Regions from separate parts of the Pseudomonas sp. S3_B08 genome, predicted to be linked through region 2. Evidence: predicted binding sites of a transcription regulator. Region 2 holds the regulator's gene; each other region holds the start of a gene.
What was found. The regulator FliA, encoded in region 2, starts transcription of late flagellar genes. The targets are predictions, from matches to a motif close to CTAAAGTTTNNNNNNNNNNNGCCGNTAA.
Positions count from the first base shown of each region.

Region 1: a site for FliA is predicted at 2,410-2,437, ahead of AB4N73_RS08160 (methyl-accepting chemotaxis protein). Genes of this name have one in related genera too.
Region 3: a site for FliA is predicted at 3,369-3,396, ahead of AB4N73_RS17465 (methyl-accepting chemotaxis protein). Genes of this name have one in related genera too.
Region 4: a site for FliA is predicted at 4,320-4,347, ahead of AB4N73_RS20815 (methyl-accepting chemotaxis protein). Genes of this name have one in related genera too.

Region 1 is NZ_CP162750.1:1,768,878-1,776,125, reverse strand. It holds gene AB4N73_RS08180 (LysR substrate-binding domain-containing protein) at 1-483, shown strand, start outside; gene AB4N73_RS08175 (MmcQ/YjbR family DNA-binding protein) at 480-839, shown strand; gene AB4N73_RS08170 (DUF1294 domain-containing protein) at 1,006-1,434, opposite strand; gene AB4N73_RS08165 (undecaprenyl-diphosphate phosphatase) at 1,431-2,261, opposite strand; gene AB4N73_RS08160 (methyl-accepting chemotaxis protein) at 2,566-4,200, shown strand; gene pnuC (nicotinamide riboside transporter PnuC) at 5,303-5,866, shown strand; gene AB4N73_RS08150 (AAA family ATPase) at 5,863-6,387, shown strand; gene AB4N73_RS08145 (hypothetical protein) at 6,719-7,168, shown strand; gene AB4N73_RS08140 (hypothetical protein) at 7,170-7,248, shown strand, end outside.
Region 2 is NZ_CP162750.1:580,375-587,622, reverse strand. It holds gene AB4N73_RS02770 (chemotaxis protein CheA) at 1-112, opposite strand, end outside; gene AB4N73_RS02765 (protein phosphatase CheZ) at 166-954, opposite strand; gene AB4N73_RS02760 (chemotaxis response regulator CheY) at 973-1,344, opposite strand; gene fliA (RNA polymerase sigma factor FliA) at 1,512-2,252, opposite strand; gene fleN (flagellar synthesis regulator FleN) at 2,249-3,079, opposite strand; gene flhF (flagellar biosynthesis protein FlhF) at 3,196-4,536, opposite strand; gene flhA (flagellar biosynthesis protein FlhA) at 4,548-6,677, opposite strand.
Region 3 is NZ_CP162750.1:3,864,923-3,872,170, reverse strand. It holds gene clpB (ATP-dependent chaperone ClpB) at 28-2,592, shown strand; tRNA gene AB4N73_RS17485 (tRNA-Asn) at 2,890-2,965, shown strand; tRNA gene AB4N73_RS17480 (tRNA-Pro) at 2,975-3,051, shown strand; tRNA gene AB4N73_RS17475 (tRNA-Lys) at 3,057-3,132, shown strand; tRNA gene AB4N73_RS17470 (tRNA-Pro) at 3,230-3,306, shown strand; gene AB4N73_RS17465 (methyl-accepting chemotaxis protein) at 3,468-5,093, shown strand; gene AB4N73_RS17460 (NAD(P)/FAD-dependent oxidoreductase) at 5,250-6,548, opposite strand; gene AB4N73_RS17455 (DUF3094 domain-containing protein) at 6,615-6,788, opposite strand; gene AB4N73_RS17450 (MOSC domain-containing protein) at 6,840-7,248, opposite strand, start outside.
Region 4 is NZ_CP162750.1:4,574,613-4,581,860, reverse strand. It holds gene AB4N73_RS20830 (putative bifunctional diguanylate cyclase/phosphodiesterase) at 1-1,665, shown strand, start outside; gene AB4N73_RS20825 (NorM family multidrug efflux MATE transporter) at 1,794-3,188, opposite strand; gene AB4N73_RS20820 (LysR substrate-binding domain-containing protein) at 3,349-4,269, shown strand; gene AB4N73_RS20815 (methyl-accepting chemotaxis protein) at 4,458-6,434, shown strand; gene AB4N73_RS20810 (aldose 1-epimerase family protein) at 6,631-7,248, shown strand, end outside.

The sequences.
Region 1 (7,248 bases), 1.2 Mb from region 2:
TTGCGTGTGCGCGATCACGGCGATGAAGACCCGTTGCTGGTCACCCGGCGCTTGCGGCAGGCGCAAGCAGTGGTGATCGCCAGCCCGGCGTTCATGCAAGGCAAGACGATCACTCATCCGCAGGACCTGAAAAACCTGCCGGTACTCGGCGCGCTGGAAGCCGACCGCATGGTTCACGTCCGTCTGCTCGATCAGCAAGGCAAGAGCGTCGATCTGAGCATGGAAGCGCGGCTGGGCATTGATGACTTCGTGGTGCGCAAGGCCTGCGTGCTCGCCGGTCAGGGCTTTACCGTGCTGCCGATGATGTTCTGCGAAACCGAATTGCGTAACGGCACACTGGTGCAAGTGCTGCCGCAATGGTCATTGCCTGGCGGCTGGCTGCAAGCGGTGTACCCGCACAGGCGCGGGGTAATGCCAGCGGTGCGCGCATGGATCGATCACTTGGTCGAATCGTTCAATGCATGCGGGGACAGATTTCTATGAAACAAGGAAGAATGAGCGAAGCCGAGGTCGCCGAGTTTTGTCTGGCTCTGCCCGGCGCGCGGGAAGATTACAAATGGGGCGGCGTGCGGGTGTTCTCGATTGCCGGCAACAAGATGTTTGCCTTGCAGGGGCTGCGAGGAGATTCGCTGGCGTTCAAGGTCGACAAGGATCTGTTTCTCGGCCATTGCGACCGCCCGGGGATTCATCCGGCGCCGTATCTGGCGCGGGCGCAGTGGATCATCATGCACCCGCCCTACCCGCTGGGTGCCGAGGAATTACAGGGTTTGTTGCAGCGATCGCATCAACTGGTGGTGGGCAAGTTGCCTAAGAAAACCCAAATCGGCCTGCTTTTGTAAGCACGCAAATCCTGTGGGAGCGAGCCTGCTCGCGAAGGCGGTTTGTCAGGCGACTCATCAGCGAGGATTGATCGTTCCCACGCTCTGCGTGGGAATGCAGCCGGGGACGCTCTGCGTCCCAAAAGATCGCAGCCTTCGGCAGCTCCTACAGGGGTAAGTGTGTTCTTTAGATCAAAGACAACAGGTTGGAACCGAGGAAAATCTGGTCAATCCAGAACACCTGATGCAGCAACACGATCGCCCAGAACAGAATCTGAAACGACACCTTGCGCGTTTTGTGCCGAAACACCTGCTGCGCAATCAACGCTCCCGGCCAGCCGCCCGCCAGTTCGACCGCATGCAGGATATTTTCCGGGGTGCGCCAGGCATCGGCGCGGGCTTTGCGTTTGTCGGCCCAGTACAGAAAGAACGCCAGCACACTGACAATCCCGTACGCCGCCAACGGCACCCGCGAGATGCCGCTGAGCCACATCGACAGCGAGCCGAACAGCGGCAGCGCGCAGACGATCAGCAGCACCACAAGCTTCAATTTCAGATGCTGAACGCGCCCGCCAGAAGGTCGCCCCTCAGGGCGGCGCGTGCGCGAATCATTCATGCTTTGGCCGCCGACCAGTCCACCCAGCCGAACTGCCAGGTGGCCAGAATGAACAGGCCGAACGCAATCCGGTACCAGGCAAACGCTGCGTAGCTGTGGCTGCCAATGAACTTGAGCAGGCCGCGTACAGCGATCATGGCGAAGATGAACGCCGTGACAAAACCAATGGCGAACACCGGGAAATCCGCCGGCACGAACAGGTCGCGGTATTTGTAACCCGAATACACCGCCGCACCGACCATGGTTGGCATGGCGAGGAAGAACGAGAACTCGGTGGCCGTCTTGCGCGACAGGCCGAACAGCAAGCCGCCAATAATCGTCGAGCCAGAACGCGAGGTGCCGGGAATCATCGCCAGGCATTGCGCGAAGCCGATTTTCAGCGCGTCGGTCCAGCGAATCTCGTCGACGGTTTCCGCATGCACTTCATGCTGGCGCTGTTCGGCCCACAACATGATGATCCCGCCGATGACCAGCGCTGCCGCGACGGTAATCGGGTTGAACAGGTATTCGTGGATCAGATCGGCAAAAATTACGCCGAGCACTACGGCCGGCAGGAAGGCGATCAGCAGGTTGGCGGTGAAACGTCGTGCGCTCGGCTGGGTCGGCAGGCCGATCACCACGTCGAGGATCTTGCGCCGAAACTCCCAGACCACCGCGAGGATCGCGCCGAGCTGGATGATGATGTTGAACGCCATGGCCCGTTCGCCGCCGAAGTTCAGCAAATCGGCGACGATGATCTGGTGTCCGGTGCTCGAAATGGGCAAAAACTCCGTCAGCCCTTCTACAACTCCTAGAATCAGTGCCTGCAAGGCGGTCCAAAGATCCATCAATCCCCCAAAGAGCGATGCACGCGGGCATGCCCCGATAGTATTTTTTCGTTCACTGCGTCCAGCGTAGCCGGTAAAAGCTGTAGCGATTGCGCGCGCACAGGATCCACACGAAACGGTAAAAATTCCGTGAAATATCAAAACCGGATTCAGGTTTTCGCGCGCGGGGCCGAAATCCTAACAGACAAGCCTTAATAGCGCTCCCCGCGTTAGGCGGCTCAAGTCGCGCAATCGCGAGCCCACAGCGGTGGCTGGATGCTGGCGATCGTTTATTACAAGAACAAGAATCCGGAGTGACAGCGTTATGAACAGCTTGCGCAGTGTGTCGATCAGCCGACGCTTGTGGCTCATCTTGATCGTGGCGGTGGTCATGTTGCTGACCTTGGGCGTGCTGATGCTCAAGCAGATCCATGACGACCTCTACCACGCCAAGGCGCAGAAAACCCAGCACGTGGTGCAGACCGCCAGTGGCCTGCTCACCTATTACCAAGGTCTTGAGACCGCTGGCACCCTGACCAGGGATGCCGCGCAAAAGCAGGCGCTGACCGCGATCCGTGGCCTGCGCTACGACCAGAGCGACTACTTCTGGATCAACGACCTCACGCCCGTGATGGTCATGCACCCGACCAACCCCAAACTCGAAGGCCAGAACCTTTCGGCGATCCGCGACCCGGACGGCTTTGCGGTGTTCAACGAAATGGTCGCCATCGCCAAGGCAAAAGGCGCGGGCATGGTCAATTATCGCTGGCCGAAGCCGGGAGCGACTGATCCCGTTGCCAAGACTTCTTATGTGAAGCTGTTTGAGCCGTGGGGCTGGGTGATCGGCTCCGGCGTGTACGTCGACGATGTGCAAGCCGAATTCCAGGGGCAGATGATCAAGGCGTCGGCCATCGGCCTGGCGATTGCGCTGATCATGGCGCTGCTGGTGATTCTGATCGCACGCAGCATCGTCCGTCCGTTGCAGGAAACCGTGAATGCGATGGCCAACATCGCCAGCGGCGAAAGCGACCTGACCCGCAGCCTCGATACCCATGGCAAGGATGAAGTCACCGAACTGGCCCATCATTTCAATGCGTTCACGGCCAAGCTGCGCCGAGTGATTGGTGATCTGCAGGTCTCGGCCAGCGCTTTGGGCCAGTCTTCCAGCGAGCTGGGTAACGATGCCTCGCAGGCGCAGCAGCGCAGCCAGCAGCAGTCGCAGCAGATGGAACTGGTGGCCACAGCGATCAACGAAGTCACCTACGGCGTGCAGGACGTGGCGAAAAACGCCGAACACGCCGCCGCAGAAATGCGCGATGCCGAAGCGCAGGCGCAACAGGGGCAGATCAATATTGACGGCAGCCTGCAACAGATCGACAAGCTCTCGGGCACGATCGATCAGGCGGTGGAAGTGATCCGCACCCTGGCGGCGGAGAGTACGCAGATTGGCAGCGTGCTGGAGGTGATTCGTTCGATTGCCGAACAGACCAACCTGCTGGCCTTGAACGCGGCGATTGAAGCGGCGCGCGCGGGAGAACAGGGTCGCGGGTTCGCCGTAGTCGCCGATGAGGTGCGCTTGCTGGCCCAGCGTACGCAGAAATCGACGGCGGAGATTCAGTCGATGATCGAGCGTTTGCAGAATCATTCGGAGGCTGCGGTGAAGGTGATCGGCGACAGCAGCAAGGCCTCGCAATTGACCATCGAACAGGCGGGACTGGCCGGGGCGAGCCTTAATGCGATTGGCCAGGCATTACGTAATCTCAACGGTCTCAATGCGTCGATTGCCAGCGCTACGCTGCAACAGGCGCAAGTGGTTGAGGACATCAACCAGAACGTCACCCAGGCGGCCGGGCTTTCCCATAGCACCGCGTTGGCGGCTGAGCAATCCAGTGCAGCCAGCCTGCGGCTTGGGGAACTGAGCGAACAGCTCAACGGGTTGCTGCGCCAGTTCCGGGTCTGACCGGTCACCGAGGTGAGCCCCCCCTCACCCCAGCCCTCTCCCCGAGGAGAGGGAGCAGATCACTGCGCTTTTCATGATCTGCGTTCGACGCGTTATTCCAGGTCGGCGTACCTCGACCAAACAACGCGGTCAGTTCCCTCTCCCCTCCGGGAGAGGGTTAGGGTGAGGGGCTTTTGATCGCAGATCACTGCGCTTTTCATGATCTGCGTTCGACGCGATATTCCAGGTCGGCGTACCTCGACCAAACAACGCGGTCAGTTCCCTCTCCCCTCCGGGAGAGGGTTAGGGTGAGGGGCTTTTGATCGCAGATCACTGCGCTTTTCATGATCTGCGTTCGACGCGATATTCCAGGTCGGCGTACCTCGACCAAACAACGCGGTCAGTTCCCTCTCCCCTCCGGGAGAGGGTTAGGGTGAGGGGCTTTTGATCGCAGATCACTGGGCGTTTCATGATCTGCGTTCGACGCGTTATTCCAGGTCGGCGTACCTCGACCAAACAACGCGCTCAGTTCCCTCTCCCTCCGGGAGAGGGTTAGGGTGAGGGGACTTTTGGTCGCAGATCACTGGGCGTTTCATGATCTGCGTTCGACGCGTTATTCCAGGTCGGCGTACCTCGACCAAACAACGCGATCAGCTCCCTCTCCCTCCGGGAGAGGGTTAGGGTGAGGGGCTTTTGATCGCAGATCACTGCGCTTTTCATGATCTGCGTTCGACGCGTTATTTCAGGTCGGCGTACCTCGACCAAACAACGCGGTCAGTTCCCTCTCCCTCCGGGAGAGGGTCAGAGTGAGGGGCTTTTGATCGCAGATCACTGCGCTTTTCATGATCTGCGTTCGACGCGTTATTCCAGGTCGGCGTACCTCGACCAAACAACGCGGTCAGTTCCCTCTCCCTCCGGGAGAGGGTTAGGGTGAGGGGCTTTTGATCGCAGATCACTGCGCTTTTCATGATCTGCGTTCGACGCGTTATTCCAAGTCGGCGTACCTCGACCAAACAACGCGGTCAGTTCCCTCTCCCCTCCGGGAGAGGGTTAGGGTGAGGGGCTTTTGACCTGACTAATGCAGTACAATCCGCCCCCTTCTCAACTCCCCCAAGGATCACTCATGTCCGGGCTTGAACTGTTTGCCGCTGCCCTCGGTGTCATCGCCGTGTGGCTGACGGTCAAGCAGAATCCGTGGTGCTGGCCGATCGGGCTGGTCATGGTGTTGCTCTACAGCTGGATCTTCTTTGAGGTGAAGCTGTATTCGGACATGTTGCTGCAAGTGATCTACGCCGCGCTGCAGATCTACGGCTGGTGGCAGTGGACCCGCGCCGGGACGATGCATGACGGTCGCCAGGTTACCCGCCTCGATGCACGCTCGATGGTGCTCGGCCTCGGCGTTGGGGCGATCGGCAGTGTGTTGCTGGGCGCGGCGATGGCGCACTGGACCGACGCCGCACAGCCGTGGCTCGATGCCGCGCTCACCGGTTTCAGTCTGGTCGCGCAACTGTGGATGGCGCAAAAACGTCTGCAATGCTGGCCGCTGTGGTTCGTCCTCGATGTGATCTTTGTCGGCTTGTTCATCTACAAAGGCCTGTACCTGACCGCCGCGCTCTACGCGCTGTTTACCTTGCTCGCGGTGCAAGGCTGGCGGGAATGGCGCGCCGATCCGGCGTTGCGCACATGAAAGTCGTCGTTCTGACTGGCCCGGAATCCACCGGCAAGAGTTGGCTGGCGGCAGGGCTGGAGCAGCGTTTCGGCGGCGTGCGCGTTGATGAATATGTTCGTCGGTTCATCGAAGACAACCCACGCGACACTTGCCTTGCGGATATCCCTGATATCGCCCAGGGCCAGTTGCAATGGGAAGATCAGGCGCGCGCGAAACAGCCCCCACTGCTGATTCTCGACACCCACCTGCTCAGCAACATCCTCTGGAGCCAGACTTTGTTTGGCGCCTGCCCGGACTGGCTGGAAACCGAGTTACTGGCGCGCCATTACGACCTGCACCTGCTGTTGTCCCCACAACAGATCGACTGGACCGAAGACGGCCAGCGCTGCCAACCGGATCTTGCGGATCGCTTGACGTTCTACGAAGCCACCCGCGTTTGGCTGATCCAGCACCAACAGCCGTTGCAAGTGATCGAAGGAAATTGGGCCGAGCGCCAGACACAAGCCTTTGCGGCGGTCGAGCGTTTGCTGTCCAGATAAGCCGCCCGGCGGCTTTTAACGCAAAACTGTCCGTTTTTGAAACACTCCCGACCGCGCAAAGGCCCCGCCCAAGCGTCATTCATCATTGCGTCACGTGATCTGTTACGCCGATGAAACACCTCGGCGCAAACCCTTGTTCCAGAGCTTTTCGGCGCCCATTGCCCCGCAAGCGATCCGCCCTGTGTCTCAGCGCTGAAACAGTGCCCGCAACAGGGAACTTCCCAAAGCATGTAAGTCGTTGAAATAAAACGATAATTCAAAACCGGCACAGCTTTCGCTCTCTTCTTCACAACGCTGAATAACCCAGCCCACTGAAGAAGGAATTGCAGCCGTGGGGAATTTCAATAAAGGCCTGACCTGCCTCCTGCTGATCGGATCAGCCGCCAGCGCTTTGATCAGCGTCAGCGCCCAGGCTGAAGGCAACGGCGTGATCGTCCTCAACCGCGACGTTCAACCCATCGCGATCGGGCGCAATGGCGGCAAAGACCCCTATCCGACCACGGTCAACGCCAACCCTTCGGCGCGGATCAACCAGACCCTCAGCAGTACCGAACTCACTGACGGTGATTTCGCCAGCGTCGCCAGCGGCTCATCGATTCGCGGCAACATGACCACGCCAAGCTCCAACCTGCCCGGCATGAACACCCTGACCAATCAGAACGGCCTGCCCGGTATGCGCACTGGCAGCGGCGGTGGTTCTGGCGCCTCGATCTCCAATACCGTCAACCGGGCGATGAGCACCGGGCTGGCGCCTCTGACTCGTATGGCCGGAGGCCAATGACATGAATCGCACCCTGCTGCTTCTCGCCCTGCTCGGCTGCACCAGCGCCATGGCCGATTCGGCTTCAGTCAACAAGGCAA
Region 2 (7,248 bases):
CATCATCCGGACGGCTTTCCAGCTCGACCAGTTGTTCGGACAGTTGCTCAAGAATCTCGCCGGCCTCAACCAGGAAATCCTGAAGGATCTCTTCATCGGCGCCGAAGCTCATTAATGGGGTGCTCCTACAGGTCTAAAAACCCAAAAAACCCGAATTCCGAAACTCTAGAATCCAAGGCTGGATAACAAATCGTCCACATCGTCCTGACCGGACACAACGTCTTCTCGTTTATCGGCATGAATCTGCGGACCTTCACCCTGCGAGAGATGTTTTTGTGGATCTTTTTCAGCAAGCATTGCGGCGCGGTCATGTTCGATGCCCGCAAAGCGGTCGACCTGACTGGCCATGAGCACGAGTTTGAGCAGATTGCTTTCGACTTCGGTGACCAGTTGGGTCACACGCTTGATCACTTGACCTGTGAGGTCCTGGTAATCCTGAGCCAGCAGGATGTCGTTGAGGTTGCTCGACACCGCACGGTTGTCCGTGCTGCTGCGTGACAGAAAACCGTCGACCCGGCGCGCCAGTTCACGGAACTCTTCAGCCCCGACCTCGCGACGCATGAAGCGGCCCCAATCGGCGCTCAACGTCTGCGCTTCATCAGCCAGACTGTTGACCACCGGGGTGGCGCTTTCCACCAGATCCATGGTGCGGTTGGCCGCGGCTTCCGTCAGCTTGACCACATAGCCCAGGCGTTCGGTGGCGTCGGTGATTTGCGACACTTCCTCGGCCTGCGGCATGTGCGGATCGATCTGGAAATTGACGATCGCACTGTGCAGTTCACGTGTGAGCTTGCCCACTTCCTGATACAGGCCGCGGTCACGGGTCTGATTGAGCTCATGGATCAGTTGCACCGCGTCGCCGAACTTGCCTTTTTCAAGGCTCTCGACCAGTTCGACCGCGTGTTTTTTCAGGGTCGATTCGAAATCGCCCTGTGATGATTCGTTATGCTCCATAGCTCCCCCGCGCATTCATCAGCCGATGCGTTCGAAAATCTTCTCGATTTTGTCTTTCAACGCCTGAGCCGTGAAAGGTTTGACTACGTAACCGTTCACACCGGCCTGAGCGGCCTCGATGATCTGCTCGCGCTTGGCTTCAGCAGTCACCATCAACACCGGGAGGTGCTTGAGTTTTTCATCGGCGCGCACGTGACGCAGCAGGTCGATACCGGTCATGCCCGGCATGTTCCAGTCCGTTACCAGAAAGTCGATGCTGCCGCTGTTGAGCACCGGAATGGCAGTGGTGCCATCGTCGGCCTCGACGGTGTTGGTGAACCCAAGATCGCGCAGCAGGTTCTTGATGATCCGCCGCATCGTTGAGAAGTCATCAACGATGAGGATTTTCATGTCTTTGTTCAATTCGACCTCCAAGCAGTCTTAAACGCGCCCAGCACCTGGACGCGCCACTTCAATCAATCGGCGCAGCACTTAAAGTTTGTCTGGAGCACAACGGATCGAGACCGGCGCCGTTCATCACCGCACCAGCCTCGTTTCGCAGTGTCCCCACACTGCCTTCAGCGCGCTCGCCACTCCCCCAAACGCCCCCGCAGACGGGCCGCGCACTGGCTGTGTAACTGGCTGACCCGCGATTCACTGACGCCAAGGACTTCACCGATTTCCTTGAGGTTCAGCTCTTCGTCGTAGTACAGCGCCAACACCAGTCGCTCACGCTCCGGCAAATTGGCAATCGCGTCCGCCAGCGCCGCCTGAAAGCGTTCATCTTCCAGATCGCGTGACGGCTCCATATGAGCACTGGCGCCATCCTCGTGCAGCCCTTCGTGTTCGCCGTCCTGCAACAGGTCGTCGAAACTGAACAGGCGACTGCCCAAGGTGTCATTCAGAATCCCGTAGTAATCGTCGAGACTCAATTGGAGTTCGGCCGCAACCTCGTGATCTTTAGCGTCACGGCCGGTTTTAGCTTCAATCGAGCGAATCGCGTCGCTGACCATCCTGGTATTACGGTGAACCGAGCGTGGCGCCCAATCCCCTTTGCGCACTTCATCGAGCATCGCGCCGCGGATTCGAATGCCCGCGTACGTTTCGAAACTGGCGCCTTTGCTGGCGTCGTATTTGGTCGAGACTTCCAGCAAACCGATCATCCCGGCCTGGATCAGGTCTTCGACCTGCACGCTGGCCGGCAGGCGCGCCAGCAAGTGATAGGCAATGCGCTTGACCAGTGGCGCGTAACGCTCGATCAATTCGTATTGCGCGTCACGCGCCGACTTTTTGTAAAGATTCATGCCACTGGCGGTCATATCACAGGCCCTGCGGTTTGCTGCACGAGACGCTCGACGAAAAATTCCAGATGCCCGCGCGGGTTGGCGGGCAGCGGCCAGGTATCGACCTTCTGGGCGATGGCTTTGAAGGCCAGTGCGCACTTGGAACGGGGAAAGGCTTCGTAGACGGCGCGCTGCTTCTGCACTGCCTTGCGCACGCTTTCGTCGTATGGCACGGCGCCGACGTATTGTAGGGCGACGTCGAGGAAGCGATCCGTGACCTTGGTCAACTTGGCGAACAGGTTGCGCCCTTCTTGCGGGCTCTGCGCCATGTTGGCCAGCACGCGGAAGCGGTTCATGCCGTAGTCGCGGTTGAGCAACTTGATCAGCGCGTAAGCGTCGGTGATCGAAGTCGGCTCGTCGCAGACCACCAGCAACACCTCTTGCGCGGCACGAACGAAACTGACTACCGAGTCACCAATACCCGCAGCGGTGTCGATCACCAGCACGTCGAGATTGTCGCCGATGTCGCTGAACGCCTGGATCAGGCCGGCATGTTGCGCCGGGCTCAGGTGCACCATGCTCTGCGTGCCGGAGGCCGCCGGCACGATGCGAATCCCGCCCGGGCCTTGCAACAGCACGTCGCGCAGTTCGCAACGGCCTTCGATAACGTCGGCCAGTGTGCGCTTGGGTGTCAGCCCCAGCAGAACGTCGACGTTCGCCAGGCCCAGGTCGGCGTCCAGCAGCATGACCCGACGGCCAAGCTCTGCCAGCGCCAGCGACAAGTTCACTGACACGTTAGTCTTGCCGACGCCACCTTTGCCGCCGGTCACCGCGATCACCTGTACGGGATGCATGCTGCCCATGTTATTTCTTTACCTTGTCTTGCATAGACGGAGGCCACATTACTGGCTGCGCGTTCCTGATCGGAACAATGCGTGGCAGACCATCGATGTAGGTACAAAAACTGTTCATGATTACCTCAGCCAACCTGCTTGGTCGGGCTGTGATAGATATCAGCGAACATGTCAGCCATGGCTTCTTCGCTGGGTTCTTCCTGCATTTGCACGCTGACGGCGCGGCTGACCAATTGATGACGACGCGGCAGATGCAGATCATCCGGAATCCGTGGGCCATCGGTCAGGTACGCGACCGGCAATTCATGACTGATCGCCAGGCTCAACACTTCGCCGAGACTGGCCGTTTCATCCAGTTTAGTCAGGATGCAGCCGGCCAGCCCGCAACGCTTGTAACTGTGATAAGCGGCGGTTAGAACCTGTTTCTGGCTGGTGGTTGCCAGGACCAGATAATTTTTTGAGCGAATGCCACGCCCGGCCAGGCTCTCAAGCTGCATGCGCAACGCCGGATCACTGGCTTGCAGCCCGGCAGTATCGATCAAAACCACGCGTTTGCGTAGCAGTGGATCCAATGCCTGCACCAGCGATTGACCCGGATCGACGTGCGTTACCGGCACGTTGAGGATGCGCCCGAGGGTTTTCAATTGTTCCTGCGCGCCGATGCGGAAGCTGTCCATGCTCACCAGTGCAACGTTCTGCGCGCCGTACTTGAGCACATAACGCGCGGCGAGCTTGGCCAGCGTGGTGGTCTTGCCCATGCCGGCGGGGCCGACCATGGCAATCACACCGCCCTCTTCCAGCGGCTCGACTTCCGGCACGGCAATCATCCGCGCCAGGTGCGCGAGCAGCATGCGCCAGGCCTGACGGGGTTCTTCGATATCGGTGATCATCGCCAACAGATCGCGCGACAGCGGGCCGGACAGGCCGATGCGCTGCAGACGGCGATACAGATTGGCCTGGGCCGGACGGCTGCCTTGCAGCTGATTCCAGGCCAGGGTGCCGAGCTGCACTTCCATCAGCTCGCGCAGGCTGTTCAATTCAAAACGCATCGAATCCAGTGCACGCGGATCGACACCCGCCGAGGCCTGCGCAGGCGCTGCGGCCGGGCGCGTCGGCGCGGCGTAGGTCGGCTCGCTCAACGGTTCGGCAGCAGTCAGCGGCAGGCCTGCGGTCAACGGCAGCCCGGCGAACAACTGCTGATTGGTGTTGCCGTCGGCTTCGCCACGCAGGCTCAGCTCGGCCTGGGCGGTGACGATGCGCGACTGGGTCTTGCGCAGCTCGTCTTCGAGTTCCATGTTCGGAACCCGTGGCGCCAGCGCCGACAATTTGTAATCCAGAGCCGCCGTCAACTCGACGCCGCCGGCGATGCGGCGGTTGCCGATGATGGCGGCATCAGCGCCCAGTTCATCGCGAACCAGCTTCATGGCCTGACGCATATCGGCGGCGAAAAAACGCTTAACTTGCATAAACCACTACCTCAGCCGTTGGGCCCTACTGTCGCAACGATGGTCACTTGCTTGTTGTCCGGTACTTCCTGGTAGGCCAGTACATGCAGCCCTGGCACTGCGAGGCGGCCGAAACGCGAGAGCATCGCGCGAATCGGGCCTGCTACCAGCAGGATCACCGGTTGGCCTTGCATTTCCTGACGCTGGGCCGCTTCGATCAACGAACGTTGCAGCTTCTCGGCCATGCTCGGCTCCAGCAGAACGCCCTCTTCCGAGCCTTGTCCTGCCTTCTGCAGACTATTGAGCAATATCTGTTCCAACCTTGGTTCCAATGTGATTACAGGCAGCTCGGACTCAGTGCCTACAATGCTTTGGACGATTGCACGGGATACGCCGACCCGCACAGCGGCGACCAGCGCGGCGGTATCTTGACTCTTGGCAGCGTTGTTCGCGATCGCTTCGGCGATGCTGCGAATGTCGCGCACCGGCACGTGCTCGGCGAGCAGCGCTTGCAGGACCTTGAGCAACTGCGACAGCGAAACCACGCCCGGCACCAGCTCTTCCGCCAGTTTCGGCGAGCTCTTGGCCAGCAATTGCATGAGTTGCTGCACTTCCTCGTGGCCAATCAGCTCACTGGAGTGCTTGTACAGAATCTGGTTCAAGTGGGTGGCGACCACGGTGCTCGCATCGACCACGGTGTAGCCGAGCGATTGCGCCTGGGCGCGCTGGCTGATTTCGATCCACACCGCCTCCAGGCCGAAAGCCGGATCTTTGGCGTTGATACCGTTGAGCGAGCCGTAGACCTGACCCGGGTTGATCGCCAGTTCGCGATCCGGGTAGATCTCGGCCTCGGCGAGAATCACGCCCATCAGCGTCAGCCGATACGCGCTCGGCGCCAGATCGAGGTTGTCGCGGATATGCACGGTCGGCATCAGAAAGCCCAGATCCTGCGAGAGCTTCTTGCGCACACCCTTGATCCGCGCGAGCAATTGCCCACCCTGATTGCGGTCCACCAGCGGAATCAGGCGATAGCCGACTTCCAGGCCGATCATGTCGATCGGCGTCACGTCGTCCCAGCCCAGTTCTTTGGTTTCCATGGCGCGGGCCGGCGACGGCAGCAGTTCCTGCTGACGCTTGACCTCTTCCAGCGCCACGACCTTGGCGACGTTCTGCTTCTTCCAGAACAGGTAAGCGCCGCCTGCGGCCAGCGCGGCCATGCTCAGGAAGGAGAAGTGCGGCATGCCCGGCACCAGCCCCATCACCGCCATCAAACCAGCGGCCACCGCCAGTGCTTTCGGCGAGGCGAACATCTGGCGGTTGATCTGCTTGCCCATGTCTTCCGAGCCGGACGCACGGGTCACCATGATCGCCGCTGCTGTAGATAACAACAGTGATGGCAATTGCGCCACTAAACCGTCACCGATGGTCAGCAAGGCGTAAACCTTGCCCGCATCGCCGAAGCTCATGCCGTGCTGGAAGATACCCACGGCCATGCCGCCGATGAGGTTGATGAACAGAATCAGCAGGCCGGCGATGGCGTCACCACGGACGAACTTGCTGGCACCGTCCATCGAACCGTAGAACTCCGCCTCCTGGGCGACTTCCTGACGGCGCGACTTGGCTTGATTCTGGTCGATCAGGCCGGCGTTGAGGTCGGCGTCGATCGCCATTTGTTTGCCGGGCATCGCATCGAGGGTGAAGCGCGCGCTCACCTCGGAAATCCGCCCGGCACCCTTGGTCACCACGACGAAGTTGATGATCATGAGGATCGCGAAGACCACGATACCGACCACGTAGTTACCGCCAATCACCACCTCACCGAACGCCTGAATCACCTTACCGGCAGCGGCGTGGCCGTCCTGACCGTGGAGCATGACCACTCGCGTCGAGGCCACGTTCAGCGCCAGTCGCAGCAGCGTCGCCACCAGCAGAATCGTCGGGAACACGGCGAAATCCAGCGGCCGCAGCGCATACACGCAGACCAGCAGGACGACGATGGACAGGGCAATGTTGAAGGTAAAGAAGACGTCGAGCAGGAACGGCGGTACCGGCAACATCATCATCGCCAGCATGACCAGCAGCAACAACGGCACGCCCAGATTGCCTCGACTGAGATCGGCAACGTTGGTGCGTGCTGTATTGAATAACTGAGTGCGATCCACCGGTTTTCCCCGTTCCTTTAAAGCAAACTTTTGACGCCCCGAACGGGCGCAGGGCGGCTATTGCAAGAAGCTTTCCAACTTTTGCCGGGGAATGAAATAGAGAGGGTTTACTTGGGATTTATCGGCTGATTGGGCTGGCCCCTTCGCGAGCAGGCTCGCTCCCACAGTTTGACATGCATTCCCAATCGGACATTTGGAATACGGCCCCTGTGGGAGCGAGCCTGCTCGCGAAGAGGCCTTCGAATGCGGCGCATTTTTTTCGATTTAAACGAAGCTGTTTACAAGACACCAGCAGACACGGTCTCAAGGCTACAAATCCTTGCGCCATTGCCTACAGCCAAGCCAGAATCCGCCGGCTTGTGCGCTTTGGGGTCGGATTCTATTGTGGTCCGGTCGCTGACGAATCAGCGATCGGGTTTAGCGACTCGGACCAACTCAGTGCATCAGCGATCATGGCTTCGTTGCGGGATTTTTCGCCCGCAATAACGTTATGGCGGCTGTATGCGGGAGACCTTCGGGTCTACCGGGGTGCCTGAGACCGGTTCGCTAACCTGCGTACAGCTGCCACCTT
Region 3 (7,248 bases), 2.7 Mb from region 2:
CCGGCCTGCTCAAAAGGAAGGTGACCCATGCGTATTGACCGTTTAACCAGCAAATTACAGTTGGCCCTGTCCGACGCCCAGTCGTTGGCGGTTGGCCACGATCATCCGGCCATCGAGCCGGCGCACTTGATGCAGGCCATGCTTGAACAGCAGGGCGGTTCGATCAAGCCGCTGCTGATGCAAGTCGGCTTCGACGTCAACAGCTTGCGTAAAGAGCTGACCAAAGAGCTCGATCAACTACCGAAAATCCAGAACCCGACCGGCGACGTCAACATGTCGCAGGATCTGGCGCGCCTGCTCAATCAGGCTGACCGTCTGGCTCAGCAGAAGGGCGACCAGTTCATTTCCAGCGAACTGGTGCTGCTCGCCGCGATGGACGAGAACAGCAAGCTCGGCAAGTTGCTGCTCGGCCAAGGCGTGAGCAAGAAAGCCCTGGAAAACGCGATCAACAACCTGCGTGGTGGCGAAGCGGTAAATGACGCCAACCACGAAGAGTCGCGGCAGGCGCTGGACAAGTACACCGTCGATCTGACCAAACGCGCCGAAGACGGCAAGCTTGATCCGGTGATCGGCCGCGACGACGAAATCCGTCGCACCATTCAGGTTCTGCAACGCCGCACCAAGAACAACCCGGTGCTGATCGGTGAACCTGGCGTGGGTAAAACCGCAATCGCCGAGGGGCTTGCGCAGCGCATCATCAACGGCGAAGTGCCGGACGGCCTTAAGGGCAAGCGCCTGCTGTCGCTGGACATGGGCGCGCTGATTGCCGGCGCCAAGTATCGCGGTGAGTTCGAAGAGCGCCTGAAATCGTTGCTCAACGAACTGTCGAAGCAGGAAGGGCAGATCATTCTGTTCATCGACGAACTGCACACCATGGTCGGCGCCGGTAAAGGCGAAGGCTCGATGGACGCTGGCAACATGCTCAAGCCTGCGCTGGCTCGCGGCGAGTTGCACTGCGTCGGCGCGACCACGCTCAACGAGTATCGCCAATATATAGAGAAGGATGCGGCGCTCGAGCGGCGTTTCCAGAAAGTCCTGGTGGACGAGCCGAGCGAAGAAGACACCATCGCCATTCTGCGTGGCCTCAAGGAACGTTACGAGGTTCACCACAAGGTGGCGATCACCGACGGCGCGATCATCGCTGCGGCCAAGCTCAGCCATCGCTACATCACGGATCGACAGCTGCCGGACAAGGCCATCGACCTGATCGACGAGGCGGCCAGCCGTATCCGCATGGAGATCGACTCCAAACCGGAAGTACTCGATCGTCTGGAGCGACGCCTGATTCAGCTGAAGGTGGAATCCCAGGCGCTGAAGAAAGAAAGCGACGACGCGGCGAAGAAACGCCTGGAAAAACTCCAGGAAGAAATCGAGCGTCACGAGCGTGAGTATTCCGATCTGGAGGAAATCTGGAACTCGGAGAAAGCCGAGGTGCAGGGTTCTGCGCAGATTCAGCAGAAGATCGAACAGTCGCGCCAGGAACTGGAAGCCGCGCGCCGTAAAGGCGACCTGAATCGGATGGCCGAGTTGCAATACGGGGTGATCCCCGATCTGGAACGCAGCCTGCAAATGGTCGACCAGCACGGCAAGAGCGAGAACCAGTTGCTGCGCAGCAAGGTGACTGAAGAAGAGATTGCCGAAGTCGTGTCGAAGTGGACTGGCATCCCGGTGTCGAAAATGCTCGAAGGCGAGCGCGACAAGCTGATGAAAATGGAGAGCCTGTTGCACAAACGGGTAATCGGTCAGGAAGAAGCGGTCGTGGCTGTGGCCAATGCCGTGCGGCGTTCCCGCGCCGGACTGTCCGACCCGAATCGTCCGAGCGGCTCGTTCATGTTCCTCGGCCCGACCGGTGTCGGTAAAACCGAGCTGTGCAAGGCGCTGGCCGAATTCCTTTTCGATACTGAAGAGGCGATGGTGCGGATCGACATGTCCGAGTTCATGGAGAAACATTCCGTGGCTCGTCTGATCGGTGCGCCACCAGGCTACGTCGGCTATGAAGAGGGCGGTTACCTGACCGAAGCGGTGCGTCGCAAGCCGTACTCGGTGATCCTCATGGACGAAGTCGAGAAGGCGCACCCGGATGTGTTCAACATCCTCCTGCAAGTGCTTGAGGATGGCCGTCTGACCGACAGTCACGGGCGTACGGTGGACTTCCGCAACACGGTGATCGTGATGACGTCCAACCTCGGGTCGATGCAGATCCAGGAACTGGTCGGTGATCGTGAGGCGCAGCGTGCTGCTGTGATGGACGCGCTGACCTCGCACTTCCGTCCTGAGTTCATCAACCGCGTTGACGAAGTGGTGATCTTCGAGCCGCTGGCGCGGGATCAGATCGCCGGCATTACCGAGATCCAGTTGGGCCGCCTGCGCAGCCGCCTGGCCGAGCGCGAGCTGAAGCTGGAGCTGAGCCCGGAGGCGATGGACAAGCTGATCGCCGTCGGTTACGACCCGGTGTATGGCGCACGTCCTTTGAAACGGGCGATCCAGCGCTGGATCGAAAACCCGCTGGCGCAGTTGATCCTGTCGGGTCATTTCATGCCGGGCGACACCGCCACCGGCAAGGTCGAGAACGACGAAATCGTTTTCGGCTAAGCCTCAGCGGCAATGAAACCGGGAAGGCCTCGCATTGCGAGGCCTTTTTTTCGCCAGGCTGTTGAACTCAAAGGAAAAGGCTTGTAAAGTGCGCCCCGCAGTCAGTCACCGGCAGCGTTTCAACCCACCGGGTTGGAATCTGAAATAAGTTGCAAATCATTAACTTGAAAGCAATTTAGGGGGTTGACAGAGGTGTTCTAGGTTGTAGAATAGCGCGCCTCAGGCACACGAACGCAGCGATGCGAACGGGTGGCGAGATGCAACAAAGCTTCACCGTTGTAAATTGAAATATGTAGTTCCGTGATAGCTCAGTCGGTAGAGCAAATGACTGTTAATCATTGGGTCCCAGGTTCGAGTCCTGGTCACGGAGCCAATTTCAAACCGGGGTATAGCGCAGTCCGGTAGCGCGCCTGCTTTGGGAGCAGGATGTCAGGAGTTCGAATCCCCTTACCCCGACCATATTTGGGTCGTTAGCTCAGTTGGTAGAGCAGTTGGCTTTTAACCAATTGGTCGTAGGTTCGAATCCCACACGACCCACCATTTTTGAAACCAGTTTGCGCTGGGATCGAATCTTAAGATCAGAGGCCAAAAGCGCTGATCGAAGAAGGCGATCTTTGAAAGGTCGCCTTTTTTTTACCGGGGTATAGCGCAGTCCGGTAGCGCGCCTGCTTTGGGAGCAGGATGTCAGGAGTTCGAATCCCCTTACCCCGACCATATTGAAAATCCTCGTATCGAAAGATGCGGGGATTTTTTTTGCCTGCTGAAAGGCGAATCCCTTCAAGTCGTCATACAACCTGCCGATAGCCCGCTAACACGAGGGGACTGCCAACGCTTCGCCCCTTGATCTGGCCATTACAAGAATAAGGGCGTTCGTCATGTTGCTTCGTCAGTTGAATATTGCTCCCCGGGCTGCCCTGGGATTTGCCCTGATCGCGGTGTTGGTGGCCTTGCTCGGCGTGTTTGCGCTGGGGCAGATGTCGAGCATTCGCGACAGCGAGGTGGCGGTGGAGAACCGCTGGTTGCCGAGCATCCGTGGCGGCGACGAGATCCGCGAACTGATGCTGCGCATCCGCACCATCTCCCTGCGCATGGCGCTCGATCAGGATCCGGCCAATATCGCCACCTATCGCGGCCAGATGGACACCCGCGACAAGGAACTGAGCGAGAAAATCGCCGCCTACGACAAACTGGTCGACACTGCCGAAGGTCAGCAGCTGTATGACCAGTTCAAGAAAACCTTCGCCGCCTATCGCACCGGCATCGCCCAGTCATTCACCCTTGCCGAGCAAGGCAAGCGTGACGAGTTGACCAAATTGTTGCTGGTTGACATGAAGACCGTGGTCGACGGCTCCGGCAAGCAACTCAACGATCTCGCCGATCTGTTCGCCCGCCAGGTCGCCGCCGAAAGCGAGAAGTCCGCCGCGCATTATGAAACCTCGCGGACCATCGTCAGCCTGTTCATTGGATTGGCAGCGCTGGCCACAGTGGCGCTGGCGATGTTGCTCACGCGCAGTATCGTGCGCCCGCTGAGCAGCGCTGTGGATGCCGCTGAAAGTGTCGCCAAGGGCGATCTCACGCGGCCGATCGAAACCCATGGCAACGACGAAGTCAGCCGCTTGCTCAAAGCCTTGGCGACGATGCAACAGAACCTGCGCGAGACCCTGCAAGGTATCAGCGGCTCAGCCACACAACTGGCCACCGCCGCTGACGAACTGAGCGCCGTCACTGTCGACAGCACCCAAGGCCTGCAAGAGCAGAACAACGAAATTGAACAAGCTGCCACTGCGGTCAACGAGATGACCGCTGCGGTGGAGGAGGTCGCGCGCAACGCGGTATCGACGTCCGATGCCACGCGCCAGTCCAGTCAATCAGCGCAATTGGGCCAGGAGCGCGTCAGCGAAACCGCCAGCGCGATCAATGCCCTGGCCAGTGATGTGCAAAACACCGGCGAGCTGGTGCAGTCGCTGGCCAATCAATCGCAAGACATCGGCAAGGTTCTGGACGTGATTCGCGCAATCGCTGAGCAGACCAATCTGCTGGCGCTCAACGCTGCCATCGAGGCAGCACGCGCGGGCGAAAGCGGTCGCGGCTTTGCGGTGGTAGCCGATGAGGTGCGCGCGCTGGCGTATCGCACCCAGCAATCGACGCAGGAAATCGAACAGATGGTGCAAGGCATGCGCAGCGGTTCGAGCCAGGCGCTGGAGTCAATGCAGGCCAGCGCATCTCGTGCGGCGAGTACGCTGGTTCTCGCAGAGCGGGCAGGTGAGGCGTTGGTGACGATCACGGCGTCGGTGCACGAGATTCACGAGCGCAACCTCGTGATCGCCAGCGCCGCCGAGGAGCAGGCGCAAGTGGCGCGGGAAGTGGATCGCAATCTTGTGAACATTCGCGACCTGTCGGTGCGTTCGGCTGCGGGTGCTGATCAGACAAGCGCATCGAGCCATGAGCTGTCGCAACTGGCCAATGCGCTACAGGGCATGGTGCGACGCTTCCAGCTCTGATGAACAGAGATCAATTGCAGGCCTTCGCCTGCTGATTTGCGCACAACACGAAACAATGTGGGAGCGAGCCTGCTCGCGAAGGGGCCGGATCATTCAACGACAGTGTTGACAGACCCACCGCTTTCGCGAGCAGGCTCGCTCCCACAGGTTGGCGCTTTAGTGCAGTTTCAGACGCGGTTCGGTGCCACGACCAATCTTGCTGCCCAGCATCAACATCGCCGTGCGGAACGGCCCGTACAGCGCCATCTGGTGCATACGGTACAGCGACACATAGAACATCCGCGCCAGCCAGCCTTCGAGCATCACGCTGCCGGTCAGGTTACCCATCAAGTTACCCACAGCAGAAAAACGCGACAGTGAAATCAGCGAGCCGTAGTCGGTGTATTTGTACTCCGGCAGGGTCTTGCCTTCGATGCGCAGTTTCAGCGACTTGGCCAGCAGCGACGCCTGTTGATGCGCCGCTTGTGCCCGTGGCGGCACGTTGCGATCGGTGCCCGGTTGCGGACAGGCCGCGCAGTCGCCGAAGGCAAAGATGTTTTCGTCGCGAGTGGTTTGCAGAGTCGGCAGCACTTGCAGCTGATTGATGCGGTTGGTTTCCAGACCGTCGATGTCCTTGAGGAAACCCGGTGCGCGGATGCCGGCAGCCCAGACTTTCAGGCTGGCCTTGATCTCGTTGCCATCGGCGGTGATCAGGCTGTCGGCAGTCACTTCGCTGACTGCTGCGTTGGTCATCACATTGACCCCGAGCTTTTCCAGCGTCTTGTGCACCGGCCCGCTGATGCGCTCCGGCAGGGCAGGCAGCACCCGTGGGCCGGCTTCGATCAGAGTGATGTGCATGTTTTCCGGCTTGATCCGGTCCAGACCATAAGCCGCCAGTTCATGGGCGGCGTTGTGCAACTCGGCCGCCAGTTCGACGCCAGTGGCGCCAGCGCCGACGATCGCTACGCTGATCTGCTCGACCACGTCGGTCTGCCCGGCGTGGGCGCGCAGATAATGATTGAGCAATTGCTGATGGAAGCGCTCGGCCTGTTTGCGCGTATCGAGGAACAGACAATGCTGCGCCGCGCCCTGGGTGCCGAAGTCGTTGGTGGTGCTGCCGACGCTGATCACCAGCGAGTCATAAGCCACTTCACGCGCCGGTACCAGCTCGACGCCGTTTTCGTCATAGGTTGCCGCCAGCTGGATTTTCTTCTGCGCGCGATCAAGCCCGCTCATGCGCCCGAGCTGGAACTCGAAGTGGTTCCATTTCGCCTGGGCGACATAGTTGAGTTCGTCTTCGGAGGAGTTCAGGGAACCGGCGGCCACTTCGTGCAGCAGTGGTTTCCAGATGTGGGTCAGGTTCGCGTCGACCAGCATCACGCTGGCCGTACCGCGCTTGCCCAGAGTCTTACCCAGACGGGTAGCCAACTCCAGACCGCCGGCGCCGCCGCCGACAATGACAATACGATGGGACATAGGGATAACTCGCAAGGTTTTTAAAGGAAATCTTTTTCGCAGTTACCCAAGCGAGCGCCAGGCAGCTCATAGCGTCAGATAACTGATAAATCGGCTCAACAGGCCCAGACCAATGGTCACTGCCAGCACCAGCACCAGGAGCATCCACGGCCGGAAAGGCCGGCGCTCGACACGGTGTTGGGACAATTGCAGGTACTCTTCGACATGCTTTTGGTCTTCGGGGTTCAGGCGGCTGGTCATATTTGCCTCGTCAGGTAGACGTTACTGAATGAGCACAGGCTACAGCGGTTTTCAGCCCGGGTTGAACGCAGCGTAGCCGCTGTCCGGGACCGGTTCGACGCACACGCTATCGTCGAGGCGAATGATGCCGCTTTGTAACACCCGGGCAGTGATCCCGCCATGCCCGCGCACGGCTTGAAACGTGCCCGGGCCGAGATTGTTCTGCAAGCGTGCGCAGGGCTGACACCAGCCAGTGGTTTCGAGTATCGCTTGCCCGATGCGAAAGCGCCGCCCCTTCAGGCTAAACAAATTGATTCCGCTTATAACGAGATTGCGCCGCAGATCTTCAGGCCGGACCGGCTCGTCATCGGGACGGCCCATCAATGCATTGATCACCGCCAAGTGCTCCCACTGAATCAGCGTCACCTGTCGCGCATTGCGAACGCCCGGGCGGGCGTGGTCGCCGGTGAGCCCGGCTTCC
Region 4 (7,248 bases), 2.0 Mb from region 2:
CCTGTCGAACCCTTGCGTTTGCTGCTACTGGCCGAAGAGCCAGCGTGGACAGCGTTGTTGCGTGAGTGTCTGGCTCCGATGGGGAGCGCGGCGGTGCTGATCAGTGCGCCGAACTGGGATTCGGTCAGCCGCCTGTTCGAGGACAACCGCCACGCGGTACTGCTGACCCTGCCAGCGTTGCAACCGCCGCCCGGGCGTTGCAGCCTGCCGACCGTTCTGCTGCTGGAGCACGAGCCGGCCACCGCGCCGGTCGGTGTCAGCGACTGGCTGGTGTTCGACGCTCTCGACGCCGGCATGCTCCAGCGCTGCCTGCGCCATGTGCGCGAGCGCGGCGTGCTGGAAAACACTCTCCAGCGCCTCGCCGAACAGGACCCGCTGACCGGCATCGCCAATCGCCAGGGCTTTCAGACCCTGCTTACTGCGCGTCTTGCCGAGGGCGACGGGCGCGGTCTTGCCCTAGGCCATCTCGATCTCGACAACTTCCGCCATGCCAACGATGCCCTTGGTCATCAGGCCGGCGATCGCTTGATCCTGCAAGTTGTCGCGCGCCTGAAAAGTCAGCTGGAGGCCGGCGATCAACTGGCACGGCTGGGCAGCGATGAATTCGCTCTGCTGATCGATACCCGCCGCGCGCCGCAACGCGCCGAGTGGATGGCCGAACGCATCACTGAGGCGTTGGCCGAACCTTATTGGGTCGACGGCGAGAGCCTGCTGATCGGCTCCAGCCTTGGCATCGCCCATGCCCGCGCCAATGGCGGCGCCGATCCATTGATGTGGCACGCGCACATCGCCATGCAGCAGGCCAAGAGCACGCAGGGCTGCACCTTTCATATCTTCAACGAACGCATCAATCGCAACGCGCGGAGCATGGCCGATCTCGAAAGCGAGCTGCGCCGGGCCTTGCGCCGCGATGAGCTGGAACTGCATTACCAGCCACGCCTGAATCTTGAGGACGGCCAGATTGTCGGCCTCGAAGCGCTGGTGCGCTGGCGTCATGGCGAGCGCGGTCTGTTGCCACCGAGCGAGTTCGTCCCGCTGGCCGAGCAGAGCGGTCTGATCGTGCCATTGGGTTACTGGGTGATTTCTCGCGCCTTGCGCGACATGCAGGCTTTGCGCGAGCAGGGTCTGCCGGCGCTGCACATGGCGATCAACCTGTCGTTCCGCCAGTTTCAGGACAGCCAGTTGCTGCCGACACTCAGCCGTCTGATTGCCGAGCGCGGCGTCGAGGCGCAGTGGCTGGAATTCGAACTGACCGAAACCGCGGTAATGCGGCGCAGCGATCTGGTCAAACAGACCATGGATGCGCTCGGCCGCCTCGGTGTGCGCTTCTCCCTGGACGATTTCGGCACCGGGTTTTCGTCGTTCGTGCACCTCAACAGCCTGCCCATCACCTTGCTGAAGATCGACAAGAGTTTTGTCGGCGGCATGGAACAGCGCGAAGAGAACCGCAAACTGGTGCACGCGATGATCAACCTCGCGCACAACCTGCATCTGGAAGTGGTCGCCGAGGGCGTCGAGACGCCGGAGCAACTGGAGTTGTTGCGCGGGTTCGGCTGCGATCAGGTGCAGGGTTATCTGATCAGCCGGCCGTTGCCGTTGGATGAGCTGGTGGAATATCTGACGTCTGGATCGAACCAGCAGCCGGCCCTGGAAATCGTCGGTTGATCACAATTGTTGCGGCCGGCGCAAATCCCCGTGGGAGCGAGCCTGCTCGCGAAGGCGTTATGTCAGCTGAATGATCTGGGCCTGGCACTCGGTCTTCGCGAGCAGGCTCGCTCCCACAAAGGAAACCCTCATTCGGCCTGGGGGATGTTGAAACCTTGAGCTTGCGGCTCGCGCCGAATCATCCGCTTCATCTTCCATTCGAATGCCAGCGTCAGGCTCACCGCCGCACACGCCAGGCCCAGCGCCAATCCCCACCAGACGCCCGTCGGCCCCCAGTTCAAATGGAACGCCATCCACCACGCCGCCGGTGCGCCAATCAGCCAATAGCAAGCCAGCCCCACGAGAAACGTAGTCTTGGCATCCTTGAGCCCGCGAATACAGCCCATGGCAATCGTCTGCGTGCCGTCGAACAGCTCGAACCACGCCGCTACTGCCAGCAGGCTCACCGCCAGACGGATCACCTCGGCAAACGCCGGGTCATTATGGTCCAGGAACAGGCCGACCAACTGGTTCGGCCACAGCCAGAACACCAGGGCGAAGCCGAGCATCACCACGGCGCCGAAAGCGATACCGACACGCCCGGACATCCGTGCATCGACCAGTTGCCCGGCGCCGTAGTGTTGGCCGACGCGCATGGTGATGGCATAGGACATCCCGGCCGGGACCATGAAGGCCACCGACACGATCTGCAGGGCGATCTGATGCGCACCCATTTGCGTACTGCCCATGGTGCCCATGCACAACGCGGCAAAGGCAAACAGCCCGACTTCCACCGCATAGGTGCCGCCAATCGGCAGGCCCAGGCGCCAGAGTTCTTTCAGGTATTGCCGGTTCGGCCGCGACAGACCGGCGCGCAACGGATAAGCGTCATAAGCCGGATGCCGACGGATATGCCAGGCCAGCGCCAGTGCCATGCAGTTGGCGACAATCGCCGTGACCAGACCGATGCCGGTCAGACCCAGTTGCGGCAGGCCGAACATGCCGGTGATCAGCGCGTAGTTGAGCAGGAAGTTGGCCACCGTGCCGGCGAGGCTGATGACCATCACTGGCGTCGCCCGGCCGATTGCACTGGTAAAGCCGCGCAGCGCCATGAAGCTCAGATAACCGGGCAGGGCGAAGGGCAGGGCGATGAGGAATTGCCCGGCGGCGTTGACGTTGGTTTCGGTCTGGCCGAACAGCAGCAACACCGGTTTGAGGTTCCACAACAGCAGCCCGGCGCCGAGGGCCATCAGCCAGGCCAGCCACAACCCGGCCTGGGTCAGGCGCGCGGCACCGATGATGTCGCCGGCACCCTGACGGATCGCCACCAGAGTGCCGACCGCTGCAATCACGCCGATGCAGAAAATCGACACGAACGAGTAGCTCGCCGCACCGAGGCCGCCCCCGGCCAGCGCCTCGGGGCTCAGGCGCGCCATCATCAGAGTATCGGTCAGCACCATCAGCATGTGCGCCAACTGCGAAGCAATCAGCGGCCCCGCCAGCCGCAGGATGGCCCAGAGTTCGGTACGCACAGGATGCTGCATGGTCATCACCACCCAAATATCAGAGGAAGCAGAAGAGCGTCGATTCTCGGCGCTTGGCAGGCTTTGCACAAAGGGATAAAAAGGATGGGTGGCATGATTAATACTCATCCTGAAACGTACCCGCCGGATTGGCTATATCCCCGCTACTGGAGCTTTTTGTATGTCCCGACGCCTTCCGCCGTTGTATGCCCTTCGCGCATTCGAAGCGGCAGCGCGACACAGCTCGTTCACCCGCGCGGCGGAAGAATTGTCGATCACCCAGAGCGCGGTCAGTCGGCACATGCGCACCCTTGAAGAACACTTCGCCTGCCGGCTGTTTCATCGCAGCGGGCGCAACCTGCAACTGACCGAATCGGCACGGCTGCTGCTACCCGGAATCCGCGAAGGCTTCGCCGCCCTTGAGCGCGCCTGCAATACCTTGCGTGCCGAGGACGACATCCTGCGCATGAAAGCGCCATCGACCCTGACCATGCGTTGGCTGCTGGCGCGGTTGAGTCGCTTCCGCCATTTGCAGCCGGGCAATGAGGTGCAACTGACCAGCGCATGGATGGATATCGATTCGGTGGACTTCAACAATGAACCGTTCGATTGCGCGGTGTTGCTCAGTGACGGGCATTTCCCGCCGGACTGGGAAGCGAGCCTGCTGTTTCCCGAGGAATTGATTCCGGTCGGTGCGCCGAACCTGCTCAATGATCAACCTTGGGACGTAGCGCGTCTGGCGACCGCCGAACTGCTGCACCCGACCCCCGATCGCCGCGACTGGCGCAGTTGGCTGGAGCGCATGGGCCTGTCCGATCAGGTCTCGCTCAAGGGCGGGCAAGTGTTCGATACGCTGGAGCTGGGCATGATCGCGGCGGCGCGCGGCTACGGCGTTTCGATGGGTGATCTGTTGATGGTTGCCGAAGATGTTGCGCAGGGGCGCTTGAGCCTGCCGTGGCCAACGGCCGTCGCCAGTGGCCTGAATTATTACCTGGTCTGGCCGAAACCGCGTCCGGGAGGTGAACGTTTGCGCCGCCTCAGCGATTTTCTGCAGAGCGAAGTCCGCGCCATGCAACTGCCGGCGGTGGCGCGCTTGAGCTGAAACGTTCGAGCCGGCACAATGCCACTACTGCGCCATACCCACGCAATGCGCTCAAGTATTCGGTTTTACCGCCGACTACGAGCTTGTGGAACCGTCGTGCCGGTTTCGCGCTACACCCCACTATTAGAATATTTTCCGGGCAATTACCGCGATCAAGGAGGATTCGGTGGCTCGGCCAGGAGCTGTTCATGTCTCAACCTCGTGCTCGGATCGCCTCGCAGCTGGGTCTTGCCCTTGCTGTGATACTGGCGATAGTCATCAGCGGCAGTACGGTGTTCGCCTTGCGTTCGCTGGATTCCGCCAACCTCGCCACCCGTGAAGAGCATCTGGCCAGTGAGGCCCGGCTGCTGGCCGATCAACTGAGTACCTTCCACGGTACGCTGCGCGAAAGCACCCTGCGCCTGAGCGGTCTGTTCGAAAAACGCTTCGGCAGTGGCCTGAGTGTGCACCCTGATCAGCCAGTGACCGTGGCCGGCGTGCAGACCCCGGGTCTGCATCTGGGCAACGAAGTGCTGAACAACAACTTCAAGGAAGTTGACGAGTTCAAGCAGATGACTGCCGGCGTGGCTACGGTGTTCGTGCGCAGCGGCGAAGACTTCATTCGCGTCAGCACCAACGTCAGCAAGCAGGACGGCACCCGTGCCATCGGCACCGTGCTCGATCATGCCAACCCGGCCTACGCGAAGTTGATGGCGGGGCAGAGTTATGTCGGTCGCTCGCTGCTGTTCGAGCGCTACTACATGTCGCAGTACACACCGGTGCGCGATGCGGGCGGCAAGATCATCGCCGTGTTGTACGTAGGTTTCGATTACACCGACGCGCAGAACGCGCAGTTCGCCAATCTCAAGCGCTTCCGCATTGGCAAGACCGGCTCGCTGGCCCTGCTCGACGAGCAGAACAAATGGCTGGTGCCGATTGCCGGCGTCGAAAACCTGGATCAAGCCGCCCCGACCATCAACAACCTGGTCAAAACCCCGGGCAAGGGTGAGTTCTGGAGCGACAAGGGCGAGGACTTCTACAGCATCGCCGTGCCGTTCGAAGGTGGCCCTTGGTCGGTGGTGGCGAGCATGCCGAAAGCCGAGATCCGCGCGGTGACCTGGAGCGTCGGTACGCAACTGGCGATCGGCAGCCTGCTGGCGATGTTGCTTGCGGTCGGTTCCGTGGTCTGGCTGCTGCGCAGCAAACTCGCGCCGTTGGGCGATCTGGTGCGTCAGGCTGAGGCCTTGGGTGCTGGTGATCTGAGCGTGCGTCTGAACGTATCGAGCCACGATGAAATCGGGCAGCTGTCCCGCGCGTTCAACCAGATGAGCCAGGCGCTGTCGACCATGGTCGAGCACATCCGCCGCGCTTCGGAAGAGGTCAATAGCCGTGCGCAGGCGCTGTCCGGTTTGTCCGGTGGTGCTTACGAAGGCATGGAGCAACAGTCGGGCGAAATCACCAGCATGGCCGGCGCCGTGGAAGAGTTCAGCGCGACGTCGTTGAACATCGCCGACAACATGGGCGCGACCCAGCGCCTGGCGCAGGAAAACGCTCAGCAGACGCAGATCGGCCGAAGCTCGATGGAAGAAGCGTCGTCGTCGCTGGAGCAGATCGCCGGTGCGCTGAACAGCACCGCCAGCGTGATCAACACGCTGGGGCAGCGTTCTCAGGAAATCGGCGGCATTGTCGGTGTGATCACCTCGATCGCCGAGCAGACCAACCTGTTGGCGCTCAACGCTGCCATCGAAGCCGCTCGTGCCGGTGAACAAGGTCGCGGTTTTGCCGTGGTCGCGGACGAAGTGCGCAGCCTCGCCTCGCGTACCCGTCAGGCGACCGACGAAATCTCCAGCATGATCCACAGCATTCAGCAGGAAACCGGTAATGCGATCAGCACCATGGAACAGGGCAATGTGCTGATGCAGGAAGGTCTGTCGCGCAACGCCAATGTCGCCTCGGCGCTGGCGCGGATTGACGAGCAGAGCCGTTCGGCGGGGCAGCAGTTTGCCGCGATTACCACGGCCACTCAGGAGCAAAGCAGCACTGCAACGTTGCTGAGCAGCAACTTGCAGAGCATCGCCTTGGCCAACAGCGAGCAGCGTGAGGTGGTGTCGAACCTGGCTGTCACCGCGAAAGAGCTGGAGAAGCTGGCGGCGGATCTGCGTTCCGAGGTTGACCGCTTCCGTTGATGCATCTTTGAAACAGCTATCGCGAGCAGGCTCGCTCCCACAGTAGTCGGCGTAATTCACAAATATTGTGAAGGCCCGATGTCCCTGTGGGAGCGAGCCTGCTTGCGAATGCTTTTCTCCCACCTCTTCTTTGCACTTGCTGAAACGTTTCCGCAGCGCTATAAAAATGGCACAACTCCAATAAAGGGCTGCTGCCATGACCCCGCTCAAACTCCTCGTCGCCCTCGGCGCATTCTCTGCCGCTTCTCACGCCATGGCCTGGGACTATGTCCTGCTCGACGCCAGCACTCCGGCAAAAAACCGGACGATCACCAGCGAGCAACTCGGTGTAAAAACCGCCAAACCGTTTTCCGTGACCCTGCGTACTCTGCATGGCGGTCGTCAGGAGGGCGTCAGCATCGTCGACATCGATAACGGCACGATGAAACTCTCGGTGGTGCCGACCCGTGGCATGAACGTGTTGCAGGCCTCGGTGGGCGACGTGCGCATGGGCTGGGATTCGCCGGTCAAGGACGTGGTCAACCCGGCGTTCATCGAGCTCAACGGTCGCGGTGGTCTGGGCTGGCTGGAGGGCTTCAATGAGCTGGTCACCCGTTGCGGTTACGAGTGGGTTGGCCATCCTGGCATGGATAACGGCGAATTGCTGACCTTGCACGGTCGCGCCGCCAACATCCCGGCCAGCACCGTCACTTTGCACATCGACGAGAAGCCGCCGTATGCCATCACGCTGCGTGGCGAGCTGAAAGAGCAGGCATTCAAGAAAGTCGATTTCTCGGTAGCGACCGAACTGGTCACCGAACCGGGCAGCGCAAGC